Regions from separate parts of the Streptomyces sp. NPDC004838 genome, predicted to be linked through region 3. Evidence: riboswitches for the same ligand, from Rfam matches in the RefSeq annotation. Region 3 holds a riboswitch; each other region holds the start of a gene.
The links. Region 3 has a riboswitch for cobalamin ahead of ACWEFL_RS03055 (prenyltransferase/squalene oxidase repeat-containing protein). Riboswitches for the same ligand answer to the same signal wherever they lie in the genome.
Positions count from the first base shown of each region.

Region 1: another riboswitch for cobalamin. It lies ahead of ACWEFL_RS01595 (ribonucleoside-diphosphate reductase subunit alpha); the one in region 3 lies ahead of ACWEFL_RS03055 (prenyltransferase/squalene oxidase repeat-containing protein).
Region 2: another riboswitch for cobalamin. It lies ahead of ACWEFL_RS30205 (cobalamin biosynthesis protein); the one in region 3 lies ahead of ACWEFL_RS03055 (prenyltransferase/squalene oxidase repeat-containing protein).
Region 4: another riboswitch for cobalamin. It lies ahead of ACWEFL_RS13980 (ABC transporter substrate-binding protein); the one in region 3 lies ahead of ACWEFL_RS03055 (prenyltransferase/squalene oxidase repeat-containing protein).

Region 1 is NZ_JBSGAW010000001.1:380,473-387,658, forward strand. It holds gene ACWEFL_RS01585 (extracellular solute-binding protein) at 1-1,183, opposite strand, end outside; gene ACWEFL_RS01590 (GntR family transcriptional regulator) at 1,618-2,382, shown strand; cobalamin riboswitch at 2,971-3,096, shown strand; gene ACWEFL_RS01595 (ribonucleoside-diphosphate reductase subunit alpha) at 3,287-5,665, shown strand; gene ACWEFL_RS01600 (ribonucleotide-diphosphate reductase subunit beta) at 5,665-6,717, shown strand; gene ACWEFL_RS01605 (hypothetical protein) at 6,853-7,176, opposite strand.
Region 2 is NZ_JBSGAW010000033.1:39,544-46,729, reverse strand. It holds gene ACWEFL_RS30225 (hypothetical protein) at 1-360, opposite strand, end outside; gene ACWEFL_RS30220 (alpha/beta hydrolase) at 499-1,626, opposite strand; gene ACWEFL_RS30215 (anion permease) at 2,057-3,277, shown strand; gene ACWEFL_RS30210 (hypothetical protein) at 3,291-3,512, shown strand; cobalamin riboswitch at 3,698-3,833, shown strand; gene ACWEFL_RS30205 (cobalamin biosynthesis protein) at 3,958-4,938, shown strand; gene ACWEFL_RS30200 (cobyric acid synthase) at 4,935-6,632, shown strand; gene cobN (cobaltochelatase subunit CobN) at 6,629-7,186, shown strand, end outside.
Region 3 is NZ_JBSGAW010000002.1:128,757-135,942, reverse strand. It holds gene ACWEFL_RS03065 (TetR family transcriptional regulator) at 192-827, shown strand; gene ACWEFL_RS03060 (hypothetical protein) at 1,179-1,877, opposite strand; cobalamin riboswitch at 2,263-2,402, shown strand; gene ACWEFL_RS03055 (prenyltransferase/squalene oxidase repeat-containing protein) at 2,515-3,771, shown strand; gene ACWEFL_RS03050 (SCO2322 family protein) at 3,768-4,502, shown strand; gene ACWEFL_RS03045 (energy-coupling factor transporter transmembrane protein EcfT) at 4,607-5,950, shown strand; gene ACWEFL_RS03040 (ABC transporter ATP-binding protein) at 5,947-7,186, shown strand, end outside.
Region 4 is NZ_JBSGAW010000010.1:90,480-97,665, reverse strand. It holds gene ACWEFL_RS14000 (MoaD/ThiS family protein) at 1-88, opposite strand, end outside; gene ACWEFL_RS13995 (putative leader peptide) at 184-288, opposite strand; gene ACWEFL_RS13990 (ABC transporter ATP-binding protein) at 355-1,158, opposite strand; gene ACWEFL_RS13985 (FecCD family ABC transporter permease) at 1,155-2,132, opposite strand; gene ACWEFL_RS13980 (ABC transporter substrate-binding protein) at 2,507-3,571, opposite strand; cobalamin riboswitch at 3,612-3,743, opposite strand; gene ACWEFL_RS13975 (Mov34/MPN/PAD-1 family protein) at 3,759-4,181, opposite strand; gene ACWEFL_RS13970 (amino acid permease) at 4,291-5,772, opposite strand; gene ACWEFL_RS13965 (DUF2017 domain-containing protein) at 6,340-6,975, opposite strand; gene clpS (ATP-dependent Clp protease adapter ClpS) at 6,975-7,186, opposite strand, start outside.

The DNA.
Region 1 (7,186 bases), on a different contig from region 3:
TCGGGTTCGGAGGGTTCTCGACCGCGGCCCACTCGGGGATCAGCGGCGTGGTGCCGCCGACCTTGGCGGACGGCGCGGCGGCCTCGGCGACGGCGTTGCCGACCAGGTTGTTGTTCAGCGACTCCTTGTTCGGGATGACGCCGCTGGCCTTGGCGAGGCCGCCCTCGAACCGGTCGGAGAGCAGGATCTTCAGGAACTCCTTGGCGAGCTCCTTGTTCTTGCTGCGCTCGGCGACGGCGAGGTTGGAGCCGCCGAGGAAGACGCCCTCGGGCTTGTCGGCCGTCTCACCCGGAATGGTGAAGTAGCCGAGGTCCTTCTCGATGGCCGCGTTGGCCTTGATGGCCGTACCGGCCTCCCAGCCCATGCCGATGAAGGCGCCGACATTGCCCTTGGCGAAGACGTCGGCCTGCTGCGGGGTGGCCTCGTCCTTGTCCTTGGGAGCCTTGGAGTACGCCTGGAGCTTCTTGTACTCCAGGGCCGCGGCCTGGACCTTCGGGTCCTCCAGGTTGGAGACCCACTTGTCCCCGTCCTTCTTGATGAGCTCCCCGCCCTGGCCGATGACGAGGCCGACAAAGTGGTACCAGTTCTGGCCGGGCAGGTAGATCGGCTCCTTGCCCTTCGCCTTGATCTTGTCCAGCGCGGCGTAGAACTCGGCGCGGGTCTTCGGCGGGGCGGTGACGCCGGCCTCCGCGAAGACCTTCTTGTTGTAGATCACGACGCGGTTGGCGAACCACCAGGGAACGGCGGACTGCGTGCCGTCCACGACGGCGCCCTCGTTGAAGTTCTCGGCCCAGTCGGCGCCGACCGCGGTCTTGACGTCGGCGAGGTCCGCGAGACCGCCCGTCTTGGCGTAGGCGGCGGTCTGGGTGTTACCGATCTCGAAGACGTCCGGCGGGTTGTCCTCGGAGAGGGCGGTCGTCAGCTTCTGCTGAATACCGTTCCACTGCTGCTCCTCGAACTTGAGCGTCGCACCGGTCTTCTTCTCGAACTCCGCCTTCAGCTCCGCCAGCCAGGCGTCCGGCGTGGAGCCGTCCATGGCCCACCAGGTCAGTGTCTGGCCCTTGAAGCTGTCAGGCCCCTTGGACTCGCTCCCCTTGTCCCCGTCTTTGTCGTCCGAGCCACACGCGGCCAAACTGATCACCATGCCCGCGACACCGATCGCCGCAATGAGCTTGCGCTTCACGCCACCCTCCTAAGGGATGCCTGATCACCCCCGCCCACCACGAGACATACGGGAAGTACTGCCTGGGGCTGGGACCTGGCCTTTAATGGTTTAGACCAGTACCGGGAGCTTGGCCTAGACCTTTAGGACTGTCAAGGCTCGATAAACCAGGCCGTCCAGTCCGTTACCGGACCGACATCTGGGCAGGATCCGGACGGCCGGAATCCGCCCACGCCGAAGGACCACCCGGAGGGGACCTACGCGTCGCCAGGAGGAATGCCGACTCCTGGACTAGACCAACCCTAGTACCAACGGTGTATAAGAAGCAGTGGTGTCCGACTGGAAAGAACCCCGAGGGGAGGGGTCGCACTCCCCCGGACCGGCCCGTGCCACGATATGAGCCGCTATTAACGGAGGAGCCGGTGACGGCAGCAGGACAGCCTGGGAGGCGGGCCATGGCCACCGACGGGGGAAACACGGAGACCGAGGGCGGACCCGGCGTCCGCGCGGCGCGGGTGCCCAAGTACTACCGCTTGAAGCGTCATCTCCTCGATATGACGGAGACGATGCCGCCGGGCACGCCCGTACCGCCGGAGCGCACGCTCGCGGCGGAGTTCGACACATCGCGTACGACGGTCCGTCAGGCGCTCCAGGAGCTGGTCGTCGAAGGCCGGCTTGAGAGGATCCAGGGCAAGGGCACGTTCGTGGCCAAGCCCAAGGTCTCGCAGGCCCTTCAGCTCACCTCGTACACCGAGGACATGAAGGCCCAGGGCCTGGAGCCGACCTCGCAGCTCCTCGACATCGGATACGTCACGGCCGATGACACCCTGGCCGGACTGCTGGACATTTCGACCGGCGGCCGGGTGCTGCGGATCGAACGGCTCCGGCTGGCGAGCGGCGAGCCGATGGCCATCGAGACGACCCATCTCTCGGCCAAGCGCTTCCCGGCGCTGCGCCGGAGTCTGGTGAAGTACACCTCTCTCTACACGGCGCTGGCGGAGGTGTACGACGTCCACCTCGCCGAGGCCGAGGAGACGATCGAGACCTCGCTGGCGACGCCGAGGGAAGCCGGTCTGCTCGGTACGGATGTGGGGCTGCCGATGCTGATGCTCTCGCGGCACTCGCTGGACAAGCAGGGCGAACCGGTGGAGTGGGTACGGTCGGTGTACCGGGGCGACCGGTACAAGTTCGTCGCGAGGCTTCAGCGCCCGACCGGCTGAACGGGCCGGATCTCAGCAGGCCGATTCACCAAGGGCCGACCACGGGCCGATTCACGACGGGTTCACCTCGGGCCGCCGCACCAAGCGGGTGCGGCGGCCCGTCTGTATTTTTTGGGGCTCGGTTCTCCCCCGGACGCCGTCCGGGGGCCCCACGGGGCACTCTGAGCGTGCGTCCACGGTCGACCGTGCTCGATCCCTCGTACCTCACGGCCTCCGCGCGCTCTCCCTCTCGACACCCGCGCGCCCCTCCAGCACACTCGGCCCCTTCTTTTTGGGCTCGTTCACCTCCGGGGCGCTCTCAGCGTGTGTCGACGGTCGACCGTGCTCGATCCCTCGTACCTCGGGACCTCCGCGCGCTCTCCCTCTCGACACCCGCGCGCCCCTCCAGCTCACTCGGCCGCTCTTTTTTGGGCTCGCGCCGGGCCGCGTTGTGAGTGTTCTCATACGGGCGCTCAGGGCCGCCGTCACGGGCCCGTTCCCGTACCGCGCAAGGGGCGGTGACGGACAGGGGCAGCCCCCTTTCGCGACAGACAACTCAACCGCACGACACAACATCTGGTGGGTACTTCCGGGAAGCGCCCCCACATGTATGCTCATCTCGCTGTCGCTGCAGAGGAATCCGGTGTGAATCCGGAACTGTCCCGCAACGGTGTGCTTCGGCGTGCTTTGTCACGCCTGGCGAGTCCGGCCGACTGCCGACAGCGCACCCGGCTCGTCCGACCCGGGTGCCCAGACGTCCGGGCCTCGCGGTTGGGCCGGTGGACGCCGTGAGTGCTGCCCTGCCGCGGGCACACCCGGCTCTGTCCGCTCCCCGCCGGCCCGCTAGCCGAGCGAGGGAGAGCACCACGTGACCATCGCGCCAGCCGATCCGGCTTCAGGCACCTCCGAGACCCCTCCCGGACCCGTGTCCGGGCAGGTTCCCGGACCGGTGTCCGAGCGGGTCCCCGGCCAGGTCGACGGCCCGGGTACCGCACTGCTGCGGACCCTGACCGAACTCACCGCCGATCTGCCGGACACCGACCCCGGCCGCGTCGCCGCCGCCGCGCTGCGCGGACGCCACGCCGGATCGGACGCGGCCGAACTCCACCAGCTGGCCACCGACGCCGCTGCGGGCCTGATCTCCGAGGACCCCGCCTACTCCCGGCTCGCCGCCCGGCTGCTGACCCGTACGATCGCGGCCGAGGCCGCGAGCCAGGGCTCGGTGTCGTTCTCGGCCTCGGTCGCCGTGGGCCACACCGAGGGCCTGATCGCCGACCGGGCCGCCGCGTTCGTCGCCCTGCACACCGACCGCCTCGACGCGGCGGTCGACCCGGCCGCGGACGACCGCTTCGGCTACTTCGGCCTGCGGACCCTCTACAGCCGTTATCTGCTGCGCCACCCGATCACCCGTCAGGTGATCGAGACCCCTCAGCACTTCATGCTGCGCGTCGCCTGCGGCCTCGCCGAGGACGAGTCGGACCGGGCGCTCGCCGAAGTCCTGGCGCTGTACGGGCTGATGAGCCGGCTCGACTATCTGCCCTCCTCGCCCACGCTCTTCAACTCCGGCACCCGCCACCCGCAGATGTCCTCCTGCTATCTGCTGGACTCGCCGCTGGACGAGCTGGACTCGATCTACGACCGGTACCACCAGGTCGCGCGGCTCTCCAAGCACGCGGGCGGCATCGGGCTCTCGTACTCCCGCATCCGCGCCCGCGGTTCGCTGATCCGCGGCACCAACGGGCACTCCAACGGCATCGTGCCGTTCCTGAAGACCCTGGACGCGTCGGTCGCCGCCGTGAACCAGGGGGGCCGGCGCAAGGGGGCCGCCGCCGTCTATCTGGAGACCTGGCACGCGGACATCGAGGAGTTCCTCGAACTGCGCGACAACACCGGTGAGGACGCGCGGCGTACGCACAATCTGAACCTCGCGCACTGGATCCCGGACGAGTTCATGCGGCGCGTGGAAGCCGACACCGAGTGGTCGCTGTTCTCCCCGGCGGACACGCCCGAGCTGGTCGATCTGTGGGGCGACGAGTTCGACGCCGCGTACCGCGCCGCCGAGGCCCGGGGGCTGGCCCGCAAGTCCGTGCCCGCGCGAGAGCTGTACGGCCGGATGATGCGTACCCTCGCGCAGACCGGCAACGGCTGGATGACCTTCAAGGACGCCGCCAACCGCACGGCCAACCAGACCGCCGAGCCCGGCCACACCGTCCACTCGTCGAACCTCTGCACCGAGATCCTTGAGGTCACGGACGACGGGGAGACGGCGGTCTGCAACCTCGGGTCGGTCAACCTCGGCGCGTTCGTGAACGGGGCCTCCGATGGCGAGGAACTGGACTGGGAGCGGCTGGACGCCACCGTCCACACGGCCGTGACCTTCCTCGACCGAGTCGTCGACATCAACTTCTACCCGACCGAGCAGGCCGGCCGCTCCAACGCCAGATGGCGGCCGGTGGGCCTGGGCGCGATGGGCCTTCAGGACGTCTTCTTCCAGCTGAAGCTGCCGTTCGACTCCCCCGAGGCGCGGGCGCTCTCCACCCGGATCGCCGAGCGGATCATGCTCGCCGCGTACGAGGCGTCCGCGGAGCTGGCCGAGCGCAACGGCCCGCTCCCCGCCTGGGAGAAGACCCGTGCCGCGCGTGGCGTCCTGCACCCGGACCACTACGGCGTCGAGCCTCACTGGCCGGAGCGCTGGGCCGCCCTGCGCGAGCGGATCGCCGCCACCGGGATGCGCAACTCCCTGCTGCTCGCCATCGCGCCCACCGCGACGATCGCCTCGATCGCCGGTGTGTACGAGTGCATCGAGCCGCAGGTCTCCAACCTCTTCAAGCGCGAAACCCTGTCAGGCGAGTTCTTGCAGGTCAACTCCTATCTGGTCGCGGAGCTGAAGCGCCTCGGCGTCTGGGACGCGCAGACCCGTGAGGCGCTGCGCGACGCCAACGGCTCGGTGGCCGGCTTCTCCTGGATCCCGGCCGAGGTGCGTGAGCTGTACCGGACGGCATGGGAGATCCCGCAGCGCGGGTTGATCGACATGGCCGCGGCCCGCACTCCGTTCCTGGACCAGTCGCAGTCGCTGAATCTGTTCCTGGAGACGCCGACCATCGGCAAGCTCAGCTCGATGTACGCGTACGCCTGGAAGAAGGGGCTGAAGACGACGTACTACCTGCGGTCCCGCCCGGCCACCAGGATCGCCCGCGCGGCGAGCGGCACGTCGGCCCCCGCCCCCTCCCCCGTACAGGCGACGCCGGAAGACGCCGTCGCCTGCTCCCTCGAAAACCCCGAGTCCTGCGAGGCGTGCCAGTAATGCCCAGCTCCACCAGTACCACCGGCTCCACCAGCCCTACCGGCTCCGACGCCAAGAATCTCCTGGACCCGGGTTTCGAGCTAACCCTGCGTCCGATGCGCTACCCGGACTTCTACGAGCGCTACCGCGACGCGATCAAGAACACCTGGACGGTGGAGGAGGTCGATCTCCACTCCGATGTGACCGACCTCGCCAAGCTGACACCGGGTGAGCAGCATCTGATCGGCCGGCTGGTCGCGTTCTTCGCGACCGGCGACTCGATCGTCGCCAACAACCTGGTCCTGACGCTCTACAAGCACATCAACTCCCCGGAGGCGCGGCTGTATCTGAGCCGTCAGCTCTTCGAGGAGGCGGTGCACGTCCAGTTCTATCTGACGCTGCTCGACACCTATCTCCCCGATCCGAAGGACCGTACGGCGGCCTTCGCGGCCGTCGAGAACATCCCGTCGATCCGTGAGAAGGCGCAGTTCTGCTTCCGCTGGATGGACTCGGTCGAGAAGGTGGAGAGGCTGGAGTCGCGGGACGACCGGCGGCGGTTCCTGCTGAATCTGATCTGCTTCGCGGCCTGTATCGAGGGGCTGTTCTTCTACGGCGCGTTCGCGTACGTGTACTGGTTCCGCTCCCGCGGTCTGCTGCACGGTCTGGCCACCGGCACCAACTGGGTGTTCCGCGACGAGACCATGCACATGAACTTCGCCTTCGAGGTCGTGGACACGGTCCGCAAGGAGGAGCCGGAGCTGTTCGACGACGCCCTTCATCAGCAGGTCACGGACATGCTGAAGGAGGCGGTGGAGGCGGAGCTGCAGTTCGGCCGCGATCTGTGCGGTGACGGGCTGCCGGGCATGAACACCGAGTCGATGCGCGAGTACCTCCAGTGCGTCGCCGACCAGCGGCTGACCCGGCTGGGCTTCGCGCCCGTGTACGGCTCCGAGAACCCGTTCTCCTTCATGGAGCTCCAGGGCGTCCAGGAGCTGACCAACTTCTTCGAGCGCCGCCCGTCGGCGTACCAGGTGGCCGTGGAGGGGTCGGTGGGCTTCGACGACGACTTCTGATCCGCCGGCTCGTGAGCGCCGTCGTACCTCGACGGCGCTCACGGGGGCTCGTACCGTCCCTGCCTCGGGGGAGTCCGCCCGGGGCCGGGACGGGTCGCGGGGCGGACCACGCCGCTCACGGGGGGCCGCGGGGGCTCACCCGCTCATGCTGCCGACCCTGCTCACCCCGTCCAGCCGGGGACCCTCGGCGGCGCTCGGCGCGCGCTCCGCGGACGCGACGGTACGAGGGCTGGTCCTGGAGCCGGTCCTGCCGCGCCGGGCCGGGCCCGCGATCGAGGCACTGCCGGGGTGGACGGTACGGCGGGCCGGGGACTCCCGGCTCGATCGGACGGGATCACCCCGCTCCGCCGCGCGCAACTGGCGATCCACCGCACGGTCACGGGCGTGTCCGAGCAGGGACGGAAGGAGGACGACGCCCCCGAGGGCGATGACGGCGAGTGCGGCGAGGAAGGTGTTCATGTCCTCCACT
Region 2 (7,186 bases), on a different contig from region 3:
GGCGGTGTCGCCGTGCAGTTCGACGAGGCCGGCCAGGCGGGCGCGGTCCCAGCCCGCGCGCACCTGAGCGGTCGTCAACTCCAGTGCGGCGGCGGCCCGTTCCTCGGCACGGTCGGCGAGCGGTGCGGTGCTCGGATCGCGTTCGACGGCGGCCCAGCGGGCGATCCGCACGGCGTCGGCGAGGACTTCTCTGGCCTGGCGGGCCAGTTCGGCGGGAGGCGGTGTGCCCTCGGGGGGCCTCGGGGCCGGCCGGGTACGCCGGGTCGTCACGGCCCGGCGGGCGGTGGCCAGGGGCCGCGGGCGGACAAGCCGGAGTCTGGAGTTGCGCGCCAATTGCTCATCAGGCTTTCGGGACGTCACAGGGAGCAGTCTTCCCGTTGACGGCCGGAAAGCCCAAACGGAACCTAGTGGTGAATACATTTATCGGGCGCAGTCCGCTCGGGCGGGACAGGGCCCCAGGGGCCCGGCCGACGGGCTCCGTCACCGCCGGGCCACCGGCTACATCAGAGGGGTGAGGAAGCGGCGGAGCGTCTCTTCGTAACGGGCCGGGTCGGCGTTCCACATGGCCGCGTGCGGGGCGTTGAGGACGGTGTGGAGGGTGACGAGGTCGGGGCGGCCTGCGGCGAGTCCGCGGGAGGGCGCCCAGGGGGCGACGGTGTCGTCGGGGCCGTGGAAGATCAGGGTCGGCACCCGGACCGCGTACGCGCAGTCCGGGGCGAGCGGTCCGCCGCCGTTCAGTCCCGCTCTGCTCCGGGCCGCTCTCACGGCGAGCGGGAGCAGGGGTCCGGGGGTGTGGCGGGCGGCGGCCAGGGCGCGCAGGGTGGCGGCCTTGTCGAGGACGGGCGAGTCGAGGACGAGGCCGCTGATCCGGTCGCGCAGCACCGAGTCCGCGGCGGCGTGCAGCGCCATGGTGGCCCCGGTGGACCAGCCGTACAGGACCACGCGCGCGGCCCCGTTCCGTACGGCGAAGCGGAGGGCGGCGTCGAGATCGCGCCACTCGGAGTCGCCGAGGTGCCCGAGTCCGTCGGGGGAACGGGGCGCGTCGGGGTCGCCCCGGTAGCCGAGGCCGAGCACGGGCACGCGTCTGCCGTGCAGGAAGGGCAGAAGGTTCATGGGGTGTTCGCGGGTGGCGCCGAGGCCGTGCACGGCGATCACCCAGGTATCGCGGGGGCCCGGCACGAACCAGGACGGCAGGGGGCCGAGTTCTCCGGGGACGGCGACGTCCTCGTGGTCGATGCCGAGCGCGTCGGCCGGGCTGCCGAGGTGGAGTCGCGGGGTCAGCCGTACCCGGGTGCCGGGCTCCAGGCTGCCGTGGGCGACCTGCTCCAGACGGCGCACGACCGCGTCGGCGTCGTGCGGGGCTCCCTCGAACACCGGGCCGACGACGGCGTGGACGCCGTCGCCGTCGAGGCCGTACGTGCCGGGGCGCAGCGAGGCGAGGCTGCGGGTGAGGGTCACCGTGCCCGCCGCGGTGCCGTGCACGGTGAGCCGGGGGTCGCCGGGCAGGGGGCGGCTCGGGGACGCCTTGAGGGCGGCGTCGCCCGCGTACCGGGCGGCCACGACCGCCGCCGTGCCGATGCCTATCAGGGTGGTGACGGCTGTAGCCGTCGCGGTTGCCGGGCGCACGGTTCCAGTGTCGGCACGCGGGCGCCGGGGTGCCAGTGGAGGGCCGCCGTCCGGGTGGCGGCGGGCGATGCCCCCGGCCCCGGAGCGGGGATCCGGACGGCGTCGAACCGGACGGCGTGGCGGTTCCGCCGACCGGCGTGCGGCGACGGCGCGAACCGCCGCGGACGGTCCGCCGCGGAGGGCCCCGGTATCAGATACCGGAATCAGAGAAGTGAACAGAGGCACGGTGACGCAGATCACCATAAAACCGCATGAAAGCCGCTTCTCTCCCCCTTCGAGCCTCCGGAGCCGGAAAACCGGCCCCGCGAGAGAGAAAACGGAATGACGAGAACCGGTTGGAGACACCCCAAGTCCCGTCTCAGTTCATCTTCTGTTCACCCAGGTTACCTACGTTCAGCGAGCCACTGACCCCCAAAGATTGCCTGGGTAAATGGAACACATCACGCTGCTGCTCGCGATCGTGATCGTGACAGCTCTCGTGTTCGATTTCACGAACGGTTTCCACGACACCGCCAACGCGATGGCGACGACCATCTCGACCGGCGCCCTGAAACCCAAGACCGCGGTGGCCATGTCCGCCGTGCTCAACCTCGTCGGCGCGTTCCTGTCGGTGGAGGTCGCGAAGACGATCTCCAGCGGCATCGTCAACGAGTCAGGCATCACCCCAGAAGTCATCTTCGCGGCGCTCGTCGGCGCCATCCTGTGGAATCTGGCGACCTGGCTGATCGGCCTGCCGTCCAGCAGTTCACACGCCCTCATGGGCGGTCTGATAGGCGCGACCATCGCCTCGGTCGGTATCAGCGGCGTCAACGGCGGCACGGTCGTCACCAAGGTGCTGATCCCCGCCGTCGCCGCCCCGCTGGTCGCCGGCATCGCCGCGTACCTCGCCTCCCGGCTGACGTACCGAATCGGCCAGAAGGCGGGCGCGAAGGGCACCGAGAAGGGATACCGGGCGGGTCAGATCGCCTCGGCGGGTCTGGTCTCCCTCGCCCACGGCACCAACGACGCCCAGAAGACGATGGGCATCATCACGCTGGCCCTGGTGGCCGGCGGTGTGCTCTCCCCCGGCTCCAACCCCCCGATGTGGGTCATCGTCTCCGCGGGCGTCGCCATCGCGCTCGGCACCTACCTCGGCGGCTGGCGCATCATCCGGACCATGGGCAAGGGCCTGACCGACCTCCAGCCGCAGCAGGGCTTCGCCGCCCAGACCAGCGCGGCCAGCGTCATCCTCGCCTCGTCCAACCTCGGCTTCTCGCTCTCCACCACGCACTCCTGCTCCGGCGCCGTGATGGGCGCGGGCCTCGGCCGCAAGGGCGGGGTGGTCCGCTGGTCCACCGCCACCCGGATGTTCGTCGCCTGGGGTCTGACGCTGCCGGCCGCCGCGCTGGTCGCCGCGGGCTCGGAGTTCGTGACCAAGCAGGGCGACTGGGGAGTCGCGGTCGTCGCGGTCTTCCTGGTCGCGTCGAGCGGTTGGATCTGGCTGATCTCCCGCCGTCAGGTGGTCGACCACACCAACGTCAACGACACCGACCACGGCGACGGGCCCGCGGGCGTCGACGCCGCCATCGCCCAGGACGAACTCAAGACCACCATCCCGTCCCCCGCTCCCTCGGCCCCCGAAGCGGGTCCGGCGAGCCGGGCCGCGGTGTAAGGACGGATCAGCAATGAAAATCGACTGGGCAGCCCTCGGATCCGTCTTCGGCGTGAGCCTCGTCTCGACCGTCGTCGTGGTGGGCCTCTTCGCCGTCGGCGTGGTGGCCCTCAGCAAGCAGGAGGCGACGGAAGCCGGAGGCGGCTCCACCGCCCTCGCGCGCACCGGCGCGTACGCCTGCTTCGGGCTCTGCGCGGCGGCCGTGGCGTACGGGATCTATCTGATCATCACCTGACGTACGGATCCCCCCGCACCCCGCACACCCGCACCCCGCTGTACAGGTCGCGCGACCCGCACACGCACCGCCATACGTTCCACCCGGCCGGGCCGGGCGCCCTTGACGCGCCCGGCCCGGCCGTCGTCCGACTGTGGGGCTCAGCACACTGACCCTTCGCAGGTCAAGGGCGAGTTGACGGGTGTTCTCGGAGCGTGGTGGACTGCCGGAGCCATCACGACGGAAACAGAGGAAGCCGGTGCGAATCCGGCGCGGTCCCGCCACTGTGACCGGGGAACACCCCCGGAAGCCAGGAACTCTCACCGTCGGTCACGTCGAACCAGGGCGCGGACACCCTGAGTGAGGACATTTCGCCATGCGCGGCTGCGGTTCAGCTCCTGCCCCCAGAGCACTGAGTACAGCACCGATTTCACCGGCCCCCCGAGGCGAGACACCCGCCTGATCCATGCGTGCCGACCGAGTATTCGCGTACGGCGCCACCCTCGGCCTCACCGGCGACCTGCTGCTCGGCGATCCCCGCCGGGGACATCCCGTCGCCGTGTTCGGGAGGTCCGCGGGCGCCGTCGAGCGCGTCCTGTGGCGTGACCACCGCGGCTGGGGCGCGCTGCACACCCTCGTCTGCGCCGGGGGCGCGGCCGCGGGGGCCGTGTTCCTCTCGCGCGCCGCTCGCCGCGCTCCGGCCGCGTCCGTGGCGCTGACCGCCGCGGCCACCTGGACCGTCGTGGGCGGTACGTCCCTGGTGCGCGAGGCCCGCGCCGTCGCGGACGCGCTCGCCGCGGGTGACATCGAGGCGGCCCGCGAGCGGCTTCCCCATCTGTGCGGCCGCGATCCCAAGTCCCTGGACGGACCCGGAATCGCCCGCGCCGTCGTCGAATCCGTCGCCGAGAACACCTCCGACGCCGTGGTCGGCGCGCTGGTGTGGGGCGCCCTGGCGGGCGTGCCCGGTCTGGTGGGCTTCCGGGCCGTCAACACGCTCGACGCGATGGTGGGACACAAGTCGCCCCGCTACCTGCGGTTCGGCTGGGCCTCGGCACGCCTCGACGACCTCACCGGCGCGCCGGGCGCACGGCTGACGGCGGCACTCGCCGCACTCGCGGGCGACGACCCGCGAGGAGCGGTCCGGGCCTGGCGCGCCGACGGCCGCCGGCATCCGAGCCCGAACGCCGGGCCCGTCGAGGCGTCGTTCGCGGGAGCCCTCGGCGTACGGCTCGGGGGAACGCTCTCGTACGGCGGGCGGGTGGAGCACCGGCCCGTGCTCAACGGCGGTGGACGCCCGGTCGCCGTCGGGGACATCGAGCGGGCGGCCCGGCTGTCGCGACGGGTGGGCCTGCTGGCGCTGGGCACGAGCATCGCCGCCCGGCTGCTTCTCCAGCGGGTCGCGGGGCGAAGCGCACAGACGAGGGCGACGAGGGGAGGGACCCGATGACCGGTCGCAGGCGGGGCGGCGGGCTGCTGATCGCCGGAACGACGTCCGACGCGGGCAAGAGCGTGGTCACGGCGGGAATCTGCCGCTGGCTCGCACGCCAGGGCGTGAAAGTGGCTCCGTTCAAGGGACAGAACATGTCCCTCAACTCCTTCGTGACCCGTGACGGCGCGGAGATCGGGCGGGCCCAGGCCATGCAGGCGCAGGCCGCCCGTGTGGAGCCGACCGCGCTGATGAACCCCGTACTCCTGAAACCGGGGAGCGACCGCAGCAGCCAGGTCGTCCTGCTGGGCCGACCCGTCGGGGAGTTGAGCGCGCGCGGATTCTTCGGAAGCGCCGAGCCCGCGACGCGCCAGGGACCGGGGGCGGCGGCCGCGTCGCCCGGCACGGGGCTGCGCGGCGGTCGGCGGGAGGCGCTGCTCTCCACCGTCGTGGAGTGCCTGGAGGAGCTGCGGGGCACGTACGAGGCCGTGATCTGCGAGGGGGCCGGGTCTCCGGCCGAGATCAATCTGCGGCGTACGGACCTCGTGAACATGGGCATCGCGAGAGCCGGGAACCTCCCGGTGCTCGTCGTCGGGGACATCGACCGCGGCGGCGTCTTCGCCTCCTTCTTCGGCACCACCGCGCTCCTCGGCCGTGAGGACCAGCGGCTGGTCGCCGGGTATCTCGTCAACAAGTTCCGCGGTGACGTCTCGCTGCTGGAGCCCGGACTCGACATGCTCACAGGGCTCACCGGGCGGCGGACGTACGGGGTCCTGCCGTACGCGCACGGGCTCGGCATCGACGAGGAGGACGGGCTGCGCGTCTCCCTGCGGGGAGCCGTGCGCGAGTCGGTCGTCGCCCCGCCCGTCGGCGAGGAGATCCTGCGGATCGCGGTGTGCGCGGTGCCGCTGATGTCCAACTTCACGGACGTGGACGCGCTGGCCGCCGAACCGGGCGTCGTCGTACGGTTCGTGGACCGGCCCGAGGAGTTGGGCGACGCGGATCTGGTGATCGTGCCGGGAACCCGTGGCACGGTCCGCGCGCTGGAGTGGCTGAGGGAGCGGGGGCTCGCGCGGGAGTTGGCGCGCAGGGCGGCCGAGGGCCGTCCCGTGCTGGGCATCTGCGGCGGGTTCCAGATCCTCGGCGAGCGCATCGAGGACGACGTCGAGTCACGGGCGGGTTCGGTGACCGGTCTGGGACTGCTGCCCGTGCGGGTGCGGTTCGCGGCCGACAAGACGCTCGCGAGACCGGCCGGCACGGCGCTCGGCGAACCCGTGGAGGGGTACGAGATCCACCACGGCGTCGCCGAGGTCCTGGGCGGTGAGGCGTTCATCTCTGGCGTCTCCGGTGCTTCTGCCATCTCCGGCATTTCTGGGGTTTCTGGTACCTCCGGCGTCGACGGCCACGGCGAGGAGGGCTGCCGGGTCGGCGCCGTGTGGGGCACCCACTGGCACGGCTCACTGGAGAGCGACGGCTTCCGGCGGCAGTTCCTGCGGCAGGTCGCGAGTGCCGCCGGCCGGCGCTTCGTCCCCGCCCCGGACACCTCGTTCGCGGCCTTGCGGGAAGAGCAGCTGGACCGGCTCGGCGACCTCGTCGAAGAACACGTTGACACGGACGCGCTCATGCGGCTCATCGAGCGGGGCGCGCCCGAGGACCTTCCTTTCATCCCGCCCGGCGCGCCCGGCGACCCGAGAGACTTCGGAGCACCCGTATGAGCACAGTGCTGTTGTTGTCGACCGCCGACACGGATCTGCTGGCGGCCCGTTCGTCCGGCGCTCCGTACCGGATAGGCAACCCGACCCGTATCGACGCCGCCGGTGAACTGCCCGCGCTGATCGAGGGCTCGTCCATCGCCGTCGTACGGCTGCTGGGCGGCCGGCGCGCCTGGGAGGAGGGGCTCGCCGTGCTCAGGGAGTCCGGGATCCCGACCGTGCTGCTCGGCGGGGAGTCCGTCCCCGACGCGGAGCTGATGGCCGAGTCGACGGTCCACGCGGGCGCGGTGGCCGAGGCGCTGCGGTATCTCGTGGAGGGCGGTCCGGGCAACCTCGCCGAGCTGGCCCGGTTCCTCGTCCAGGATGTGCTGCTGACCGGCGCCGGGCCGGTGGGGGCGGAACGCGTCAGACAGAGCGCCGAGCCCCGGAAGATGCCCGAGTGGGGCGTGCACGGCTCGCGGGAGCGGACGGAGGGTCGGCCCACGGTCGGTGTGCTCTTCTACCGGGCGCACGAGCTGTCCGGGAACACGTCGTTCGTGGACGTCCTCTGTGAGCGG
Region 3 (7,186 bases):
TTCAGACTTGATCGTGCGAGGAGCTTCGAATCTACCGGCTGGTAGCCCCGCCGTGAGGGCCGGATCAGGTGATTCGCGCCACGGCGGGCCCAATGCCATGCTGTGCGGTCGGCGAGGGTACGGAGCACTGTGGACCGCCGCTGGAGATCGCCGTTGAGGTTCGCAGGGCACCAGACAGTGGATCGGGGACTATGACAGCCGAAGCCAAGCCGGCGGGGCCGGGTTCGCCGCCCCTGACGGAGCGCCAGGAGGCCCGGCGACGCCGCATCCTGCACGCCGGCGCGCAGTTGGCCGGCCGGGGCGGTTTCGACGCGGTGCAGATGCGCGAGGTGGCCGAGGCGGCGGGCGTCGCCCTCGGCACCCTGTACCGGTACTTCCCGTCCAAGATCCATCTGCTGGTCGCGATCATGCAGGACCAGCTCCGGCACCTGCACACCACCCTCCGTAAACGCCCTCCGGGCGGGGAGAGCGCCGCCGAGCGGGTCGCCGAGACGCTGATGCGCGCGTTCCGCGCGCTCCGGCGCGAGCCGCAGCTCGCGGACGCGATGGTACGGGCGCTGACGTTCGCCGACCGCGGTGTCAGCCCCGAGGTGGACACGGTCTCCCGGCAGACGACGGCGATCATCCTGGACGCGACGGGGCTGGAGAAGCCGACGCCCGAGCAGCTCTCCGCGGTCCGGGTGATCGAGCACACCTGGCACTCGGCCCTGATCACCTGGCTCTCGGGCCGGGCCTCGATCGCGCAGGTGAAGACCGACATCGAGACGGTGTGCCGGCTGATCGACCTCACGTCGCCGGGTCCCGACCGGCCCGGCCCCCGGTCCTGACCGGCCAAGTACTGCGCCGCTGCCGTGTCGCTACCGTGTCGCGTGCCCGTGCTGTGGCCGGAGAGGTTTGCCGGTTGGCCCGCGGCGTCCGGTGCCGGGGGTCCCTCCCACGCCGAAAGCTGTGCGGGTGGGGGTCCCTCCCACGCCGAAGGCTGTGGGGGAGTATCGCGAGGCGGAGGCCCGCAGCCCGTACCCGACCGCACCCGCACCCGCACAGTCCGACGACACCGCGCGGGGGCGCTCCCCCTGGCTCCGCCGGGGACCCCCACCCCGGCCGAAGGGCCGTTCGAAGGGCCGTGGGGCAGTGCCGTACCGCGCGTCGGCGGCCGGTGAACGCCCCCGGTCACCGCGCTAGGAAGTGGGCGGGGGCGCGTACAGGAACTTCGCCGGGTATGCGGGGCTTCCGGGCTGGTCCAGCGTCACGTAGATCTCGTAGCCCTCGTCGAATCCCGAGTCCTCGAAGGCGAATCCGAGCGAGGCGTCATCCCGGTTGCCCGGCTCCACGTCGAGGATGAAGAAGCCGGCGCCCTCGGAGTCCTCCCCGGGAAGCCAGTCGACCTGCTTCATGGACTTGCCATTGTCATGCCGCTTGACGGTGACGTGCACTCGGCCGTCCACCTTCAGCGGTCGGGTCCCCTCGTTCGTGATCTGAATGAGCACGTACCTGCGCTGAGAGCCCGCGGGCGCGACCACCCCGCTCGAACTCCCGGCTGCCACGACATCCGTGACGCTGATCAGCACGTCGTTCGGCATGGGGTAGCCCTCGGTGAGTTTGATGAAGTGCTTCGGGTGCTTCGAGGATGCGCCGGACGGCGTGCCCTGCGATGACGGTTTGACGGCCGTCGGCTTGCCGCTCGGGTACGTCGAGGGTTCGCCCGCGGCACCGGAATCAGCCGCTGACGCCGTCGGGGCGGCCCCGGAAGGCGTGTCCCCGCCATCGATCGCCGCCGTGTCCCGGCACCCGCTGAGGACCAGCGCCAGGAAAGCCGCTGCGGCCGTGATGACAAGACGGTTACGGGTACGGCTGGTGGTGCGATTCGCAGTGCGCATCGGTCTGCTCCCCCTGGGCCGTTCCCGGACAGTCCGGGAACACGGTGAAGGACACGCGCTCGGCGTCCGCCGGTTCGCCGCGCCATGTACTCGTTGCGTCCAGGGATTGTCACCGCCATGCCACAGCGTGCCGTCCAGCCGTCGAAGCGTCCCCTTCTCCGATACAGGTTCTCCGATACAGGCCCACCGGACATGACCACGTCCGTAACGCGCCGGCCGGACATCAGCGAGGACGCCGGCCGGTGCGCCTGAGGAGGGACCCCGGCCGCGAGCCCGCCGCCCCGGCAGGACACGAAGCCCGGGCGGGCGACTCCGGCCCGTCCGGCGCTTGGGGACGGACCCCGGCCCCGGGTGCGCCGCCCATCGGCCGCCCCCCGCGAGGGGCCTGCACAGGGCCGGTACAGTAAGCAGGTCGTATCACACCCGTACAGGGGGAAGCCGGTGCGAATCCGGCACTGACCCGCAACCGTGAACCACCCGCGAAACAGGGTGGTGAGTCGGAATGCCCTGTGCGCGGCTGTGACGGCTCGTGCCACCGGCAGCCGCCGGTGACCGGCATCGTCGAGGAATACGGAGCCGGAGCCCAGGTCGCTCGCGCGTGCCCGTGCCCGGTCCCGCAGGGAAGGCACCGCCCGTCATGACCACCGCCCGCCGCGGCGTCGCCGCGCTCGCCGCATCCGCCGTCGTCGGCATGGCCATAGCCGCGGCCGCCGCCCCGGCCGCGATCGCCGCGCCGACCCCCACCCCGACGCCGTCAGCCGTCACACCGTCCGGTCTGTACGGGACCACCGACCCCGCGTACGACGGCGTCTGGCGGCAGTCCCTGGCGCTGCTCGCCCAGGACACGGTCGGTGTGAAGCCCGCCGGGAAGGCGGTGGACTGGCTGACCGGCCAGCAGTGCGACAGCGGCGCGTTCCCGTCCTACCGCGCGGACGCCGCCGGGGCGTGCGCCCCCGCGCTGCCGCTGGACTCCAACGCCACCGCCGCCGCGGTACAGGCGCTCGCCGCCCTCGGCGGGCAGAGTGAGACCGTACAGAAGGCCGTGACCTGGCTGAAGTCCGTACAGAACGCGGACGGCGGCTGGAGCTACAACCCCGGCGGTGCCAGCGACGCCAACTCCACGTCCATCGTGATCGGCGCGCTCGCCGCGGCCGGCGAGAAGCCGGACGCGGTCGTGTCGAAGGGCGGGAAGTCGCCGTACGACGCGCTGCTGACGTTCGCGCGGCCGTGCGGCGGCAAGGACGGCGGTGCGTTCGTGTACCAGCCGAAGCAGCCCGGCATCGTCGCCGACTCCACGGCCGCGGCCGTGCTCGGCGCGCACGGCAAGGGGCTGGTCGTGACGGCGGGCACGAAGGACGCCAAGGGCGCCGTGTGCGAGGCCGGGACCACGATCGAGGCAGCCGCCCACAACGGCGGGGCGTACCTCGCGACCGCCCTCGCCAAGACCGGCCACCTCAACACACCGCCGATGCCGGGCTCCACGGACACGGCCGAGAAGCCCGACTTCGGCAACACCGCCGACGCCGTCGTCGCCCTGGCCGCACAGGGCCTGACCGACCAGACGAAGAAGCCCCTGGCCTGGCTGGAGCAGAACGCGGCGGCCTGGGCGAAGGAGTCCGGCCCGGCGGCGTACGCACAGCTGATCCTCGCGGCGCACGCGACCGGTACGGACCCGAAGAGCTTCGGGGGAACCGATCTGGTGGCGGGCCTGAACGCGACCGGCCCGGCCCCGCGGACGGTCGTCACGGACAAGGCGAACGTGACGCGGCAGGACGCGAAGGACGAGAAGAAGGACGGCTCCGGGGTCGGCGTGTGGTGGATCATCGGCGCCTTCTTCGCGGCGAGCGTCGGCGCGGGCATCCTGCTCAGTGGCCGCCGTAAGTCCCAGTCGTGATCCGCGCCCGGCTGCTCTCCGTCCTCCCCCTCCTTCTGGCTCTCGGGGTCGCGCTGACGGTCGTCGGCGCGGGCCCGGCGCAGGCGGCGGGGTACCGCTACTGGTCGTTCTGGCAGTCCGGCGGCGACACCTGGACGTACGCCACCGAGGGCCCCGCGACCGCCCGCCCGGCGGACGGCTCCGTGAACGGCTTCCGTTTCTCGGTCAGCGAGGACAGCTCCGACGCGGCCCGGCCGCGTTCGGCCCCGGACTTCGAGGCGATCTGCGGCGGTACGCCCCCGAAGTCCGGGCAGAAGCGCGTCGCCCTGGTCATCGACCCCGGCACCGCGGCCGACGCCCCCGGCGGCGAGACACCGCCCGCGGGGCGCGGCGTGTGCGCGCGGGTCGCGAAGGACGCGACGACGGCCGAGGCGCTCGCGCTGGTGGCGAAGCCCCTGCGGTACAACAGCGAAGCTCTGCTCTGCGCGATCTCCGGCTATCCGGCCGAGGGCTGCGGCGAACAGATCTCGGGCTCGCGCTCCACGGAGACCCCCGCGGCGTCCGCCGGGAACACCGGGAGCACCGGGAGCACCGGGAGCACCGGGAGCACCGACAAGGCGGACGGGACGCGGCAGGCGGACGGTTCCGGGAGCGAGGACGGGGGTCCCTCGATCGGTGTCGCGGCGGGCGCGGCGGCGATTCTCGTACTGGTCGCCGCAGCGGTCTGGCAGTCGCGCCGCCGCAAGCGATGACCATGCCCGCCACGCCTCCGCCGCACCGCAGTGCGGGCTCAGGGGACCAGGTCCCGGCGTCCACGCCCGGCCCGGAGTCGGCGTCCACGCCGGGCCCGGCATCCGTGTCCGCGTCGACGCCGCGACCGGGACCAGAACCGCGACCGCGACCGGAACCGGGACGGCGCGGACAGCGATTCCGCGCACCCGAGGCCGACCGGGGCAACGCCCTCCACGCGGGGGCCTGGTGGCTGTGGGCCCTCGGGCTGGCGACCGCCGCGTCCCGGACCGCCAATCCACTGCTCCTCGGGCTGATCGTCGCCGTCGCCGGATACGTCGTCGCGGCCCGCCGCACGGACGCGCCCTGGGCCCGTTCGTACACCGCCTTCATCAAGCTCGGGCTGATCGTCATCGCCATCCGGGTCCTGTTCTCGGTGGTGCTGGGCTCGCCCGTCCCCGGTACGCATCCGCTCTTCACCCTGCCCGAAGTCCCGCTCCCCGACTGGGCGAAGGGCATCAGGATCGGTGGCCGGGTCCACGCGGAACAGGTGGTCTTCGCACTGTACGAGGGCGCGAAGCTGGCGACGCTCCTCATCTGCCTCGGCGCGGCCAACGCGCTCGCCAACCCGGCCCGGCTGCTCAAGTCGCTGCCGGGGGCCCTGTACGAGGCGGGGGTGGCCGTCGTCGTCGCGATGACGTTCGCGCCGAACATGGTCGCCGACGTGGCCCGGCTCCGGACCGCGAGGCGGCTGCGAGGCCGGTCCACCGGCGGTTTCAGGGCGATCGCGCAGATCGGGCTGCCGGTGCTGGAGGGAGCGCTGGAGCGCTCGGTCGCGGTCGCCGCGTCGATGGACGCGCGAGGATACGGGCGCACGGCCCAGGTGCCGCCCGCCGTACGGCACACCACGACCGCGCTCACCCTCGGCGGTCTGCTCGGCGTGTGCGTCGGCTCGTACGCGCTGCTCGCGGCCACCGGGGCCGCGTACGGGCTGCCCCTGCTCTTCGCGGGGCTCGTCGCGGCCGTCGCGGGGCTGCGGCTGGGCGGCCGGAGGAGTCCGCGCACCCGGTACCGGCCGGACCGGTTCGGGCCGCGCTCCTGGCTGGTGGCCGGGTCGGGTGCGGCGGTCGCCGCGCTGCTGATCTGGGCGGGCTCGTACGACTCGGAGGCGCTGCACCCCGGTGTCGTACCGCTGGTCGCTCCCAGTCTGCCGCTGTGGCCCGCGCTCTCGGTCCTCATCGGTCTGCTCCCGGCGTTCGTCGCCCCCGTACCGCCCAGGTCGTTTCTGGTGGATCAGGCTGGATCAGTGAGCGGGGTCTGGTGCCGTGGATCGCAAGGCGGAGGAGGGAGTCCATGCGGAGCATCGGCGACCGACGACAACGCAGCGAGGCGCGGTGCCAGGGCACGCGAGCCCAGCAAGATCCACCAGAAGCGGCCTAACGCCGCAGGCTCTGCCAAGGAGGCCCCGTGATCCGGTTCGAGAACGTCTCGGTCACCCATGGCGACAATCCGCTGCCCACGGTGGCGCAGGTCGATCTCACCGTTCCCGAGGGTGAGTTGGTGCTGCTGGTCGGCCCGTCCGGGGTCGGCAAGTCGACGCTCCTGGGCACGGTGTCGGGGCTCGTCCCGCACTTCACGGGCGGCGCCCTGCGCGGACGCGTCACGGTCGACGGCCGGGACACCCGTACGCACAAGCCGCGTGAACTCGCCGATGTCGTCGGCACGGTGGGCCAGGATCCACTGGCCCATTTCGTCACGGACACCGTCGAGGACGAACTCGCCTACGGCATGGAGTCGCTGGGCGTCGCCCCGGATGTGATGCGCCGCCGGGTCGAGGAGACGCTCGATCTGCTGGGGATGGCCGACCTGCGGGACCGCCCCATCGCCACGCTGTCGGGCGGGCAGCGGCAACGGGTGGCGATCGGCTCGGTGCTGACCACGCACCCCAAGGTGCTGGTGCTCGACGAGCCGACGTCCGCGCTGGATCCCGGCGCGGCGGAGGAGGTGCTGGCGGTGTTGCAGCGTCTGGTGCACGATCTCGGCACGACGGTCCTGATGGCCGAGCACCGGCTGGAACGGGTGGTCCAGTACGCGGACCAGGTGATCCTGCTGCCCGCGCCCGGCGAGGCCCCGGTGATGGGACCGCCCGCCGGGGTCATGGCGGTGTCGCCGGTGCACCCTCCGGTGGTGGCGCTGGGGCGGCTGGCCGGGTGGGAGCCGCTTCCGCTGTCGGTGCGGGACGCGCGGCGGCGGGCGTCGGGGCTGCGCGAGCGTCTGCCGGAGCCGCCGCCCGTTCCCGTACGGGCGGCGGCCGGTGAGCCGCTGGCCGTGGTCGACCGGCTGCACATCCGCCGGGGGCGTATCGAAGCGCTCCGGCGGATCGATCTGAGCGTGGCGGCCGGTGAGACGGTCGCCCTCATGGGCCGTAACGGAGCGGGGAAGTCCACCCTGCTGTCCGCACTCGTCGGCCTGATCGAGCCCACCTCCGGAAAAGTCTCCGTCGGCGGGCTCGACCCGCACCGCGCGCATCCGCGCGAGACGATCCGGCAGGTCGGCCTCGTACCGCAGGAGCCGCGGGATCTGCTGTACGCGGACACGGTGGCCGCGGAGTGCGCGGCGGCGGACACGGACGCCGGGGCCGAACCCGGTTCCTGCCGGGCCCTGGTGAGCGAGTTGCTGCCGGGGGTGGCGGACGAGACACATCCGC
Region 4 (7,186 bases), on a different contig from region 3:
CGGCGAGCGTGTCCCCGCTGCCTTCGACGGCCTTGGCGCCGTCGGTGTAGGTGCGGAGGATGGTCGGGATGCGGACCTCGATGGCCATGGCGTGGACTCCAGTCGGATGGCGGTGGGCGCGCGGCTCGGTCCCCCGCGCGAGGGGTGGGGATCGGTTGAGCTGACTGCTCGGGTACTGGCTGCTCAGGTACAGAGCGCGCTGGCGAGGCGGCACAGGTCCACATGCAGCCGCGCCACGAGCAGCGTCGTGCCGCCCGGCGTCTTGTCCCGCATGTATGGAGGAACCATGCGGTCATCGTATCGATTCCCGCTCCGGGATCCGGAATGTGGTCTCGTATCGCGGACTCGAGGTGCTCACCATGCGGGCGGGAGGTAGGTGATGGAGGGGGCCCCTGTGACGGGGTGGGGGGCCACGTCGGCGTCGACGCGGTACACGTCGGCGAGGAGCCGGGGGGTGAGGACCTGCTCGGGCGTGCCGGAGGCGACGAGCCGTCCGGCGTGCAGGACGTGCAGCCTGTCGCAGTAGTACGCGGCGAGGTTGAGGTCGTGCAGGGCGAGGAGGCTGGTGGTTCCCAGGGTCCGTATCAGGCCGAGGATCTCCAGCTGGTACCGGATGTCGAGGTGGTTGGTGGGTTCGTCGAGTACGAGGAGGGCGGGCCGCTGGACGAGGGCGCGGGCGACGAGGGCGCGCTGGCGTTCGCCGCCGGAGAGGGAGGGGAAGGCGCGGTCGGCGAGGTCGGTGATGGAGAGCCGGGCGAGCGCGTCGTCGGCCAGTGCGGCGTCGGCCGCGGTGTCGGCCTCCCAGAACCGTTTGTGCGGGGCGCGGCCCATGAGGACGATCTCGCGGACGGTCAGCTCGAACTCCGCGGCGCCGTCCTGCGGCACGGTCGCCACCCGCCGCGCGCGTTCCTTGGGGCCGAGGGCGGTGAGGTCGTCGCCGTCGAGGAGGGCCTGTCCGGCCGTGGGGCGCAGGGTTCCGTAGACGCAGCGCAGGAGGGTGGTCTTGCCGCTGCCGTTGGGGCCGACCAGGCCGACGGTCTCGCCGGGCCGGGCTTCGAGGTCGATGCCGCTGAGCAGCGTACGGCCGTCGGTGTCGTATCCCAGTCCGCGTACGGTCAGGGCCGCGCCGGGGCGCGCGGCGGCTTCGGGGGCGGTCACCGTGCGGCTCCTTCCACGGGCCGGGAGCGCATCAGCCAGAGGAAGAGCGGGCCGCCGATGAGTGCGGTGAGGACGCCGACCGGGATGTCCTGGGGTGCGGCGACGGTACGGGCGGCGAGGTCGGCGACGACGAGCGCGAGGGCTCCGCCGAGTGCCGCGACGGGGAGCAGGGCGCGGTGGGTGGCGCCGACGAGCAGCCGGGCGGCGTGCGGGACCATCAGGCCGATGAAGCCGACCGCGCCGCTCACGGCCACGAGGACGGCGGTGACGAAGGAGGCGAGGACGAAGACGGCGGCGCGGAAGCGGGCGACGTCGAGGCCGAGCACGGTGGCGTCTTCCTCCCCCACCAGCAGCAGGTCGAGCGGTCGGGCGAGGGCGAGCAGCAGCGGCAGGCCGAGGCCGAGGACCGCGGCGGGCAGCCAGAGGCTGTCCCAGCGGGCGCTGCCGAGGCCGCCGAGGGTCCAGTACAGGGCCTCGCGGAAGTGCTCGGGTCGGGCGGAGGCGATGAGGACGAGGGTGGTGAGGGCGGTGAGGATGTACGAGACGGTGACTCCGGCCAGGACCAGCCGGGTCCCGGTCATCGAGCCGTCGCGCCGGGCGAGCCAGTAGACGAGTGTCAGTGCGCCGAGCGCCCCGGCGAAGGCTCCGGCGGGCATGGCGACGGCGGTGGTGGCGCCGATGCCGAGGGTGAGGACGACGACGGCCCCGGTGGAGGCTCCGGAGGAGATCCCGAGGATGAAGGGGTCGGCGAGCCGGTTCCGTACGAGGGCCTGGAGGACGGCGCCCACGACGGCCAGGCCCGCGCCGACGATCGCCCCGAGCAGGACGCGGGGCAGCCGCACCTCCATGATGATCGTGCGGGTAGGGCTGGGTGCGGCGTCCGGGCGCAGGGCCTGGAGGACCTCGCCGGGCGGGATGTGTACGGAGCCGAGGGCGAGGCCCGCGACGATCGCCGCGGCGAGGGCGAGCAGCAGGCCGGTGGCGACGGTTCCGTACCGGAGCCGGGACGTGGTGGCGGGGGTCTTCGACGGGGCGGACCCGACGGGTCCGGGGCGCGGCGCGGCGGGCGGGGCGGGCGGGGGCTCGGAGGCGTGCGGGACGGGCGCGGCGGGCACAGGTCTCGACGGGGCAGGGCCGGCCGGGCCGGGCTCGGAAGCGGGCGCGAGCGCGGCTGACGGGGCGGACCCGACGGGTCCGGGGCGGGGTGCGGTGGGGCCGGAGACGTCGGCCCTGGACCGACCGGACCCGGACGCGGTGGGGCCGGACGGGCCCGCACCGGATGGGGACGCGGCGGACCCGACCGGGCCCGGACCGGGGCCGTCCGGTCCGGGCTTCGCGGCTGGGGTCCTCACCGCGCGAGCTGCGGGGCCAGCTTGGCGATGGCGTCGGGTGCTCTTACGCCGAGGACCGCGTCGGAGAGCGGCAGCACGGCGAACCGGCCGTTCCTGATCGCCGGTACGTCCCCCAGCGCCGGGTCGTCGAGCAGGCGCTTCTTCTTCTGTTCGACGGTGGTGGCGCCGTAGTCGTAGATGAGGACGACCTCCGGCTTGCGGGCCACGACCTCCTCCCAGGTCGCGTCCCCGAAGTTCTTGTCGAGGTCGGCGAAGACGTTGCGGCCGCCCGCGCGGGCGATCAGCTCGTTGCCTATGCCCTTGCCGCCCGCCGTGAACGCGGTCTTGTCGCCGCTGTCGTAGACGAAGACGGGTACGGGGGTGCGGTCCTTCAGTCCGGTCGCGGTCCCGGCGACCGAGGCGCGGGAGGCGTCGATCCACTTCCGGGCGCGGTCGCCGACGCCGAAGGTGCGGCCGATCTCCTCGACCTCGCGGTAGACGTCGTCCAGCGTCGTCCTGCCCTTGACGCAGTTCTCCACGTTGAGCCGGGTGTCGATGCCGGACTTCTTCAGCTCGTCGCGGGTGCGGCCGTCCTTGGCGTCGAAGGCGCTGGCGTAACCGCCGTACACGAAGTCGGGGTTGAGGGAGAGGAGCTTCTCCTTGGAGGGGTACTCCTTGGCCGCGACCGGCACCGAGGCGTACGCCTTCCGGTAGCGCGGCAGGACCTCGTCGTCGAGGTAGGCGGTGCCGACGAGGGACTTCTCCAGTCCGAGTTCCAGCATGATCTCGGTGACGTGCTGGTTCATGGTGACCGCGCGCTCGGGGGGCGCGTCGTAGGTCGTCCGTACGCCGCAGTTGTCGACGGTGTAGGGGAAACCCGACGAGGCTGACGAGGCTTTGGCGGCGGGCTTGTCGGCGGACGACGCGTCGGAACGGTCGTCTCCCGTACCGCAGGCGGTGAGCGGGAGCAGCAGCGCGGCGGCTGTGAGAGCGGCGGTGCGGGCCGGGCGGCGGGGGGACGGACGGCTGGATATCCGCCGGGAGACGCGGCTGTTCGTGCGCCGGGGCATGGGGCTGGGCATGCGGATGGCCTCCTCCGGGGATTTCCACGTCCCCTGGGTGGTGGGAGAAGGGCGGCCGGTCAGTTCCTGGCTGGCGAGCGGGGACGCGGGGGCGCGTCGGACGCTCGGTCACAGTGGCGGGACCGCGCCGGATTCACACCGGCTTCCTGGGTCCTGCCGCCCCTGTATGGAGTTGGGTCGGTCCGGGTCAGTATGCCTGGACGACCTTGACCTCTTCCTCGGTGACCTCGCCTTCGAGGATGCGGAACGAGCGGAACTGGAACGGGCCGGCGTCGTCCGCGTCCGCCGTGGAGACCAGGACGTAGTGCGCGCCGGGCTCGTTGGCGTAGGTGATGTCCGTACGGGAGGGGTATGCCTCGGTCGCGGTGTGCGAGTGGTAGATGATCACCGGCTCTTCGTCGTTGTCGTCCATCTCGCGGTAGAGCTTCAGCAGGTCCGCGGAGTCGAACTCGTAGAACGTGGGCGAGCGGGCCGCGTTGAGCATGGGGATGAAGCGCTCCGGGCGGTCGCTGCCCTCGGGGCCGGCGACGACGCCGCATGCCTCGTCGGGGTGGTCGGCGCGGGCGTGCGCGACGATCTGGTCGAACAGGGCCTGGGTGAGGGTCAGCATGCCGATCAGCATAATCAGCGGGCCGTCCCGTACCGGGGGGCGGTACGGGACGGCCGGTGGACCGGCCGGTCCCGGAAGGGCCGGCGGTCCGGTCCGCACGGGGGGTGGGTCAGGGCTTGGCGAACGCCGCGCCGCGCGGGTTCCTGGCCTTCAGTGTCAGATACGCCACGCCCATGATCAGCGCCCAGACGGGAGCGCAGTACAGAGAGATCCGCGCGTCCTCGTCGATGCCCATCAGCACGATGACCATGAGGATGAACAGAAGGGCGAACCAGCTGGTCCAGGGCGCGCCGGGGGCTTTGAAGGAGGAGTGCGGGAGTTCGCCGCGCTCGGCTCGGGCCCGGTAGCGGAGCTGGCTGACGAGGATCATGATCCAGGCCCACATGCCGGAGATGGTGGCGAACGACACGATCTTGTTGAACGCTTCGCCGGGCCACTGGTAGTTGATCCAGACGCCGATCAGCATCAGGCCCGCGGAGAAGGTGGTGCCGATCAGAGGGGTGCCGCGCTTGGTGAGCCGGGTGAAGAAGGCGGGGCCCTGGCTGTTGAGGGCGAGGTCGCGGAGCATCCGTCCGGTGGAGTACATGCCCGAGTTGCAGGACGACAGGGCCGCGGTGAGGACGACGAAGTTGACGATTCCCGCGCCGGCCTGGAGGCCCATGGTGTCGAAGGCGGCGACGAAGGGGGAGACGCCGGGCCGGAAGGTGGTCCACGAGACCACCGAGAGGATCATGATCAGCGCGCCCACGTAGAAGACCGCGATCCGCCACGGGACGGTGTTGACGGCCCTGGGGAGCGTCTTCTCCGGGTCCTTGGACTCCCCCGCCGTGACGCCGACGAGTTCGACGGCGAGGAAGGCGAACATCACGATCTGCAGGGTCATCAGGGTGCCGCCGATGCCCTTGGGGAAGAAGCCGCCGTCGGCCCAGAGGAGGGAGACGGACGCAGTGTCCCCGGCGTCGGAGAATCCGAGGGTGAGGATTCCGGCGCAGATGAGGATCATGCCGACGATCGCGGTGACCTTCACCATGGAGAACCAGAATTCGAGTTCGCCGAACAGCTTCACGGAGATCAGGTTCGCGCCGTAGAGGACGACGGTGAAGACGAGTGCGGAGACCCACTGCGGGATGTCGAACCAGTACGTCATATAGGCGGCCGCGGCGGTGACTTCGGTCATTCCGGTGACGACCCAGAAGAGCCAGTACGTCCAGCCGGTGACGAAGCCCGCGAAGGGGCCGATGAACTCGCGCGCGTACTCGGAGAACGAGCCCGACACCGGGCGGTACATGAGCAGTTCGCCCAGGGCCCGCATGATGAAGAAGATGACCAGGCCCGCGATGGCGTAGGCGAGAATGAGGCTGGGGCCGGCCTTGGAGATGCCCTTGCCCGCGCCGAGGAAGAGGCCGGTGCCGATGGCTCCGCCGATCGCGATCATCTGGATCTGGCGGGCGCCGAGTGTGCGGTGGTAGCCCTGGTCGTCCGGGGAGCCGCCGGGGCCCGCGGGGCCGCCGGGATCCGTGGGGCCGTGCCCGCCGTGCTTGTCGTGCTTGTCGTGCTTGTCGGGGGTGTCGTCGACCTGCACCGAGGTCATGGTGGTGCGCCCTTTCTCCATGCCGATCCGCGTCCGCCGTCCGAAGACGCGCGGTTGCGGATCAGGTCCCGATCCCCCCGAATACGTCCTGATCCCCCCGGATACGGATGGAGTGCCACCGGCGGTCCGCCGGTGGCGGCACCGCCAGGCGCATGGGTGGCACCCCTGGCGGCCGTGCAGATTTATCACGGTTGCGCCGGAGATCGGCGGTGGCGAAAGTGGCGCACACCACAGGGAAAACCGGACAAAAACCCCTCCGGCGAACAAAACACGCCGAGGTGGTGATGTGATTGTTATCCGGATTTGAGCGTCCGCTGAGCGAACGTTTGCCCCGGCATGGACGTCGGGGCGACGTCCGCGCAGAGGCGGGCCCGGACGACGAGGGGCACCGCGTGGGGCCGGTCCGGGCGATCGCGCAGACGTCCACGACCGTACGAGAGCCGGTCCGGGCGACCGAACAGGTACACCCGAGAGCCGACCGGACGACCACACGGTCACCGCATGGGTGCTGGTCCGGACGACCGCACAGGCGACCCGCACAGGCGACCGCGCGAGCGGCCCGCACGGTCAGGGCATCAGGGTGTCGATCAGGGTCTCCTGGAGCACGCCGAGCCAGAGGTACGCCATCACCATCGGCTTGCGCGGATCCGAATCCGGCAGCCGGTACAGACCTCCGGCGTCCGCGCCCTCGGCGTCCCCGCCGTCGTCGTCGGTGACCTCCAGCCGGGTGCCGATGGTCAGCCGCAGATCGTTGAGCGCGCCGAGCCAGCACCGACTGTCGTCGGGGGTCAGTTCGAGTACGGCCTCGCCCTCCCCGACCGTGCCGAGGGAGTCGAGGGCGCGGACGACGGCGAGCGCGTTCTCGCGCTTGCCGGAGCGCAGATCCCTCTCGGTGAAGCGGCGGAACTCCGCGGAGGCCGCCTGGAGCTCCTCGTTATCCTCCTGATCCTCGCGATCCCCATGATCCGCTTCCGGGTCCGCGTAGGCGTCCGGGAACAGCCGGGCGAGCGCGGGGTCGGCGGGCGGTTCGCTGGGGCCCTCGGCGAAGAGCGCGGCCAGCGGGTCCTCGCCCTCGACCGGCTCGTCGCCCGGCCCGATCAGCTCCAGCAGCTGCACGGCCAGCGAGCGCAGGATGGCGATCTCGACCTCGTCGAGCGCGACGGCGGCGCCACCGCCGGGGATGGCCTCGAAGTGTCCCGGCATCAGCCGCGGTCCTGGGAGAGGGTCGCCCACAGTCCGTACCCGTGCATCGCCTGCACATCGCGCTCCATCTCCTCGCGGCTGCCGCTGGAGACGACGGCGCGTCCCTTGTGGTGGACGTCGAGCATCAGTTTGCGCGCCTTGTCCTTGGAGTATCCGAAGTACGCCTGAAAGACATAGGTGACGTAGCTCATCAGATTGACGGGGTCGTTGT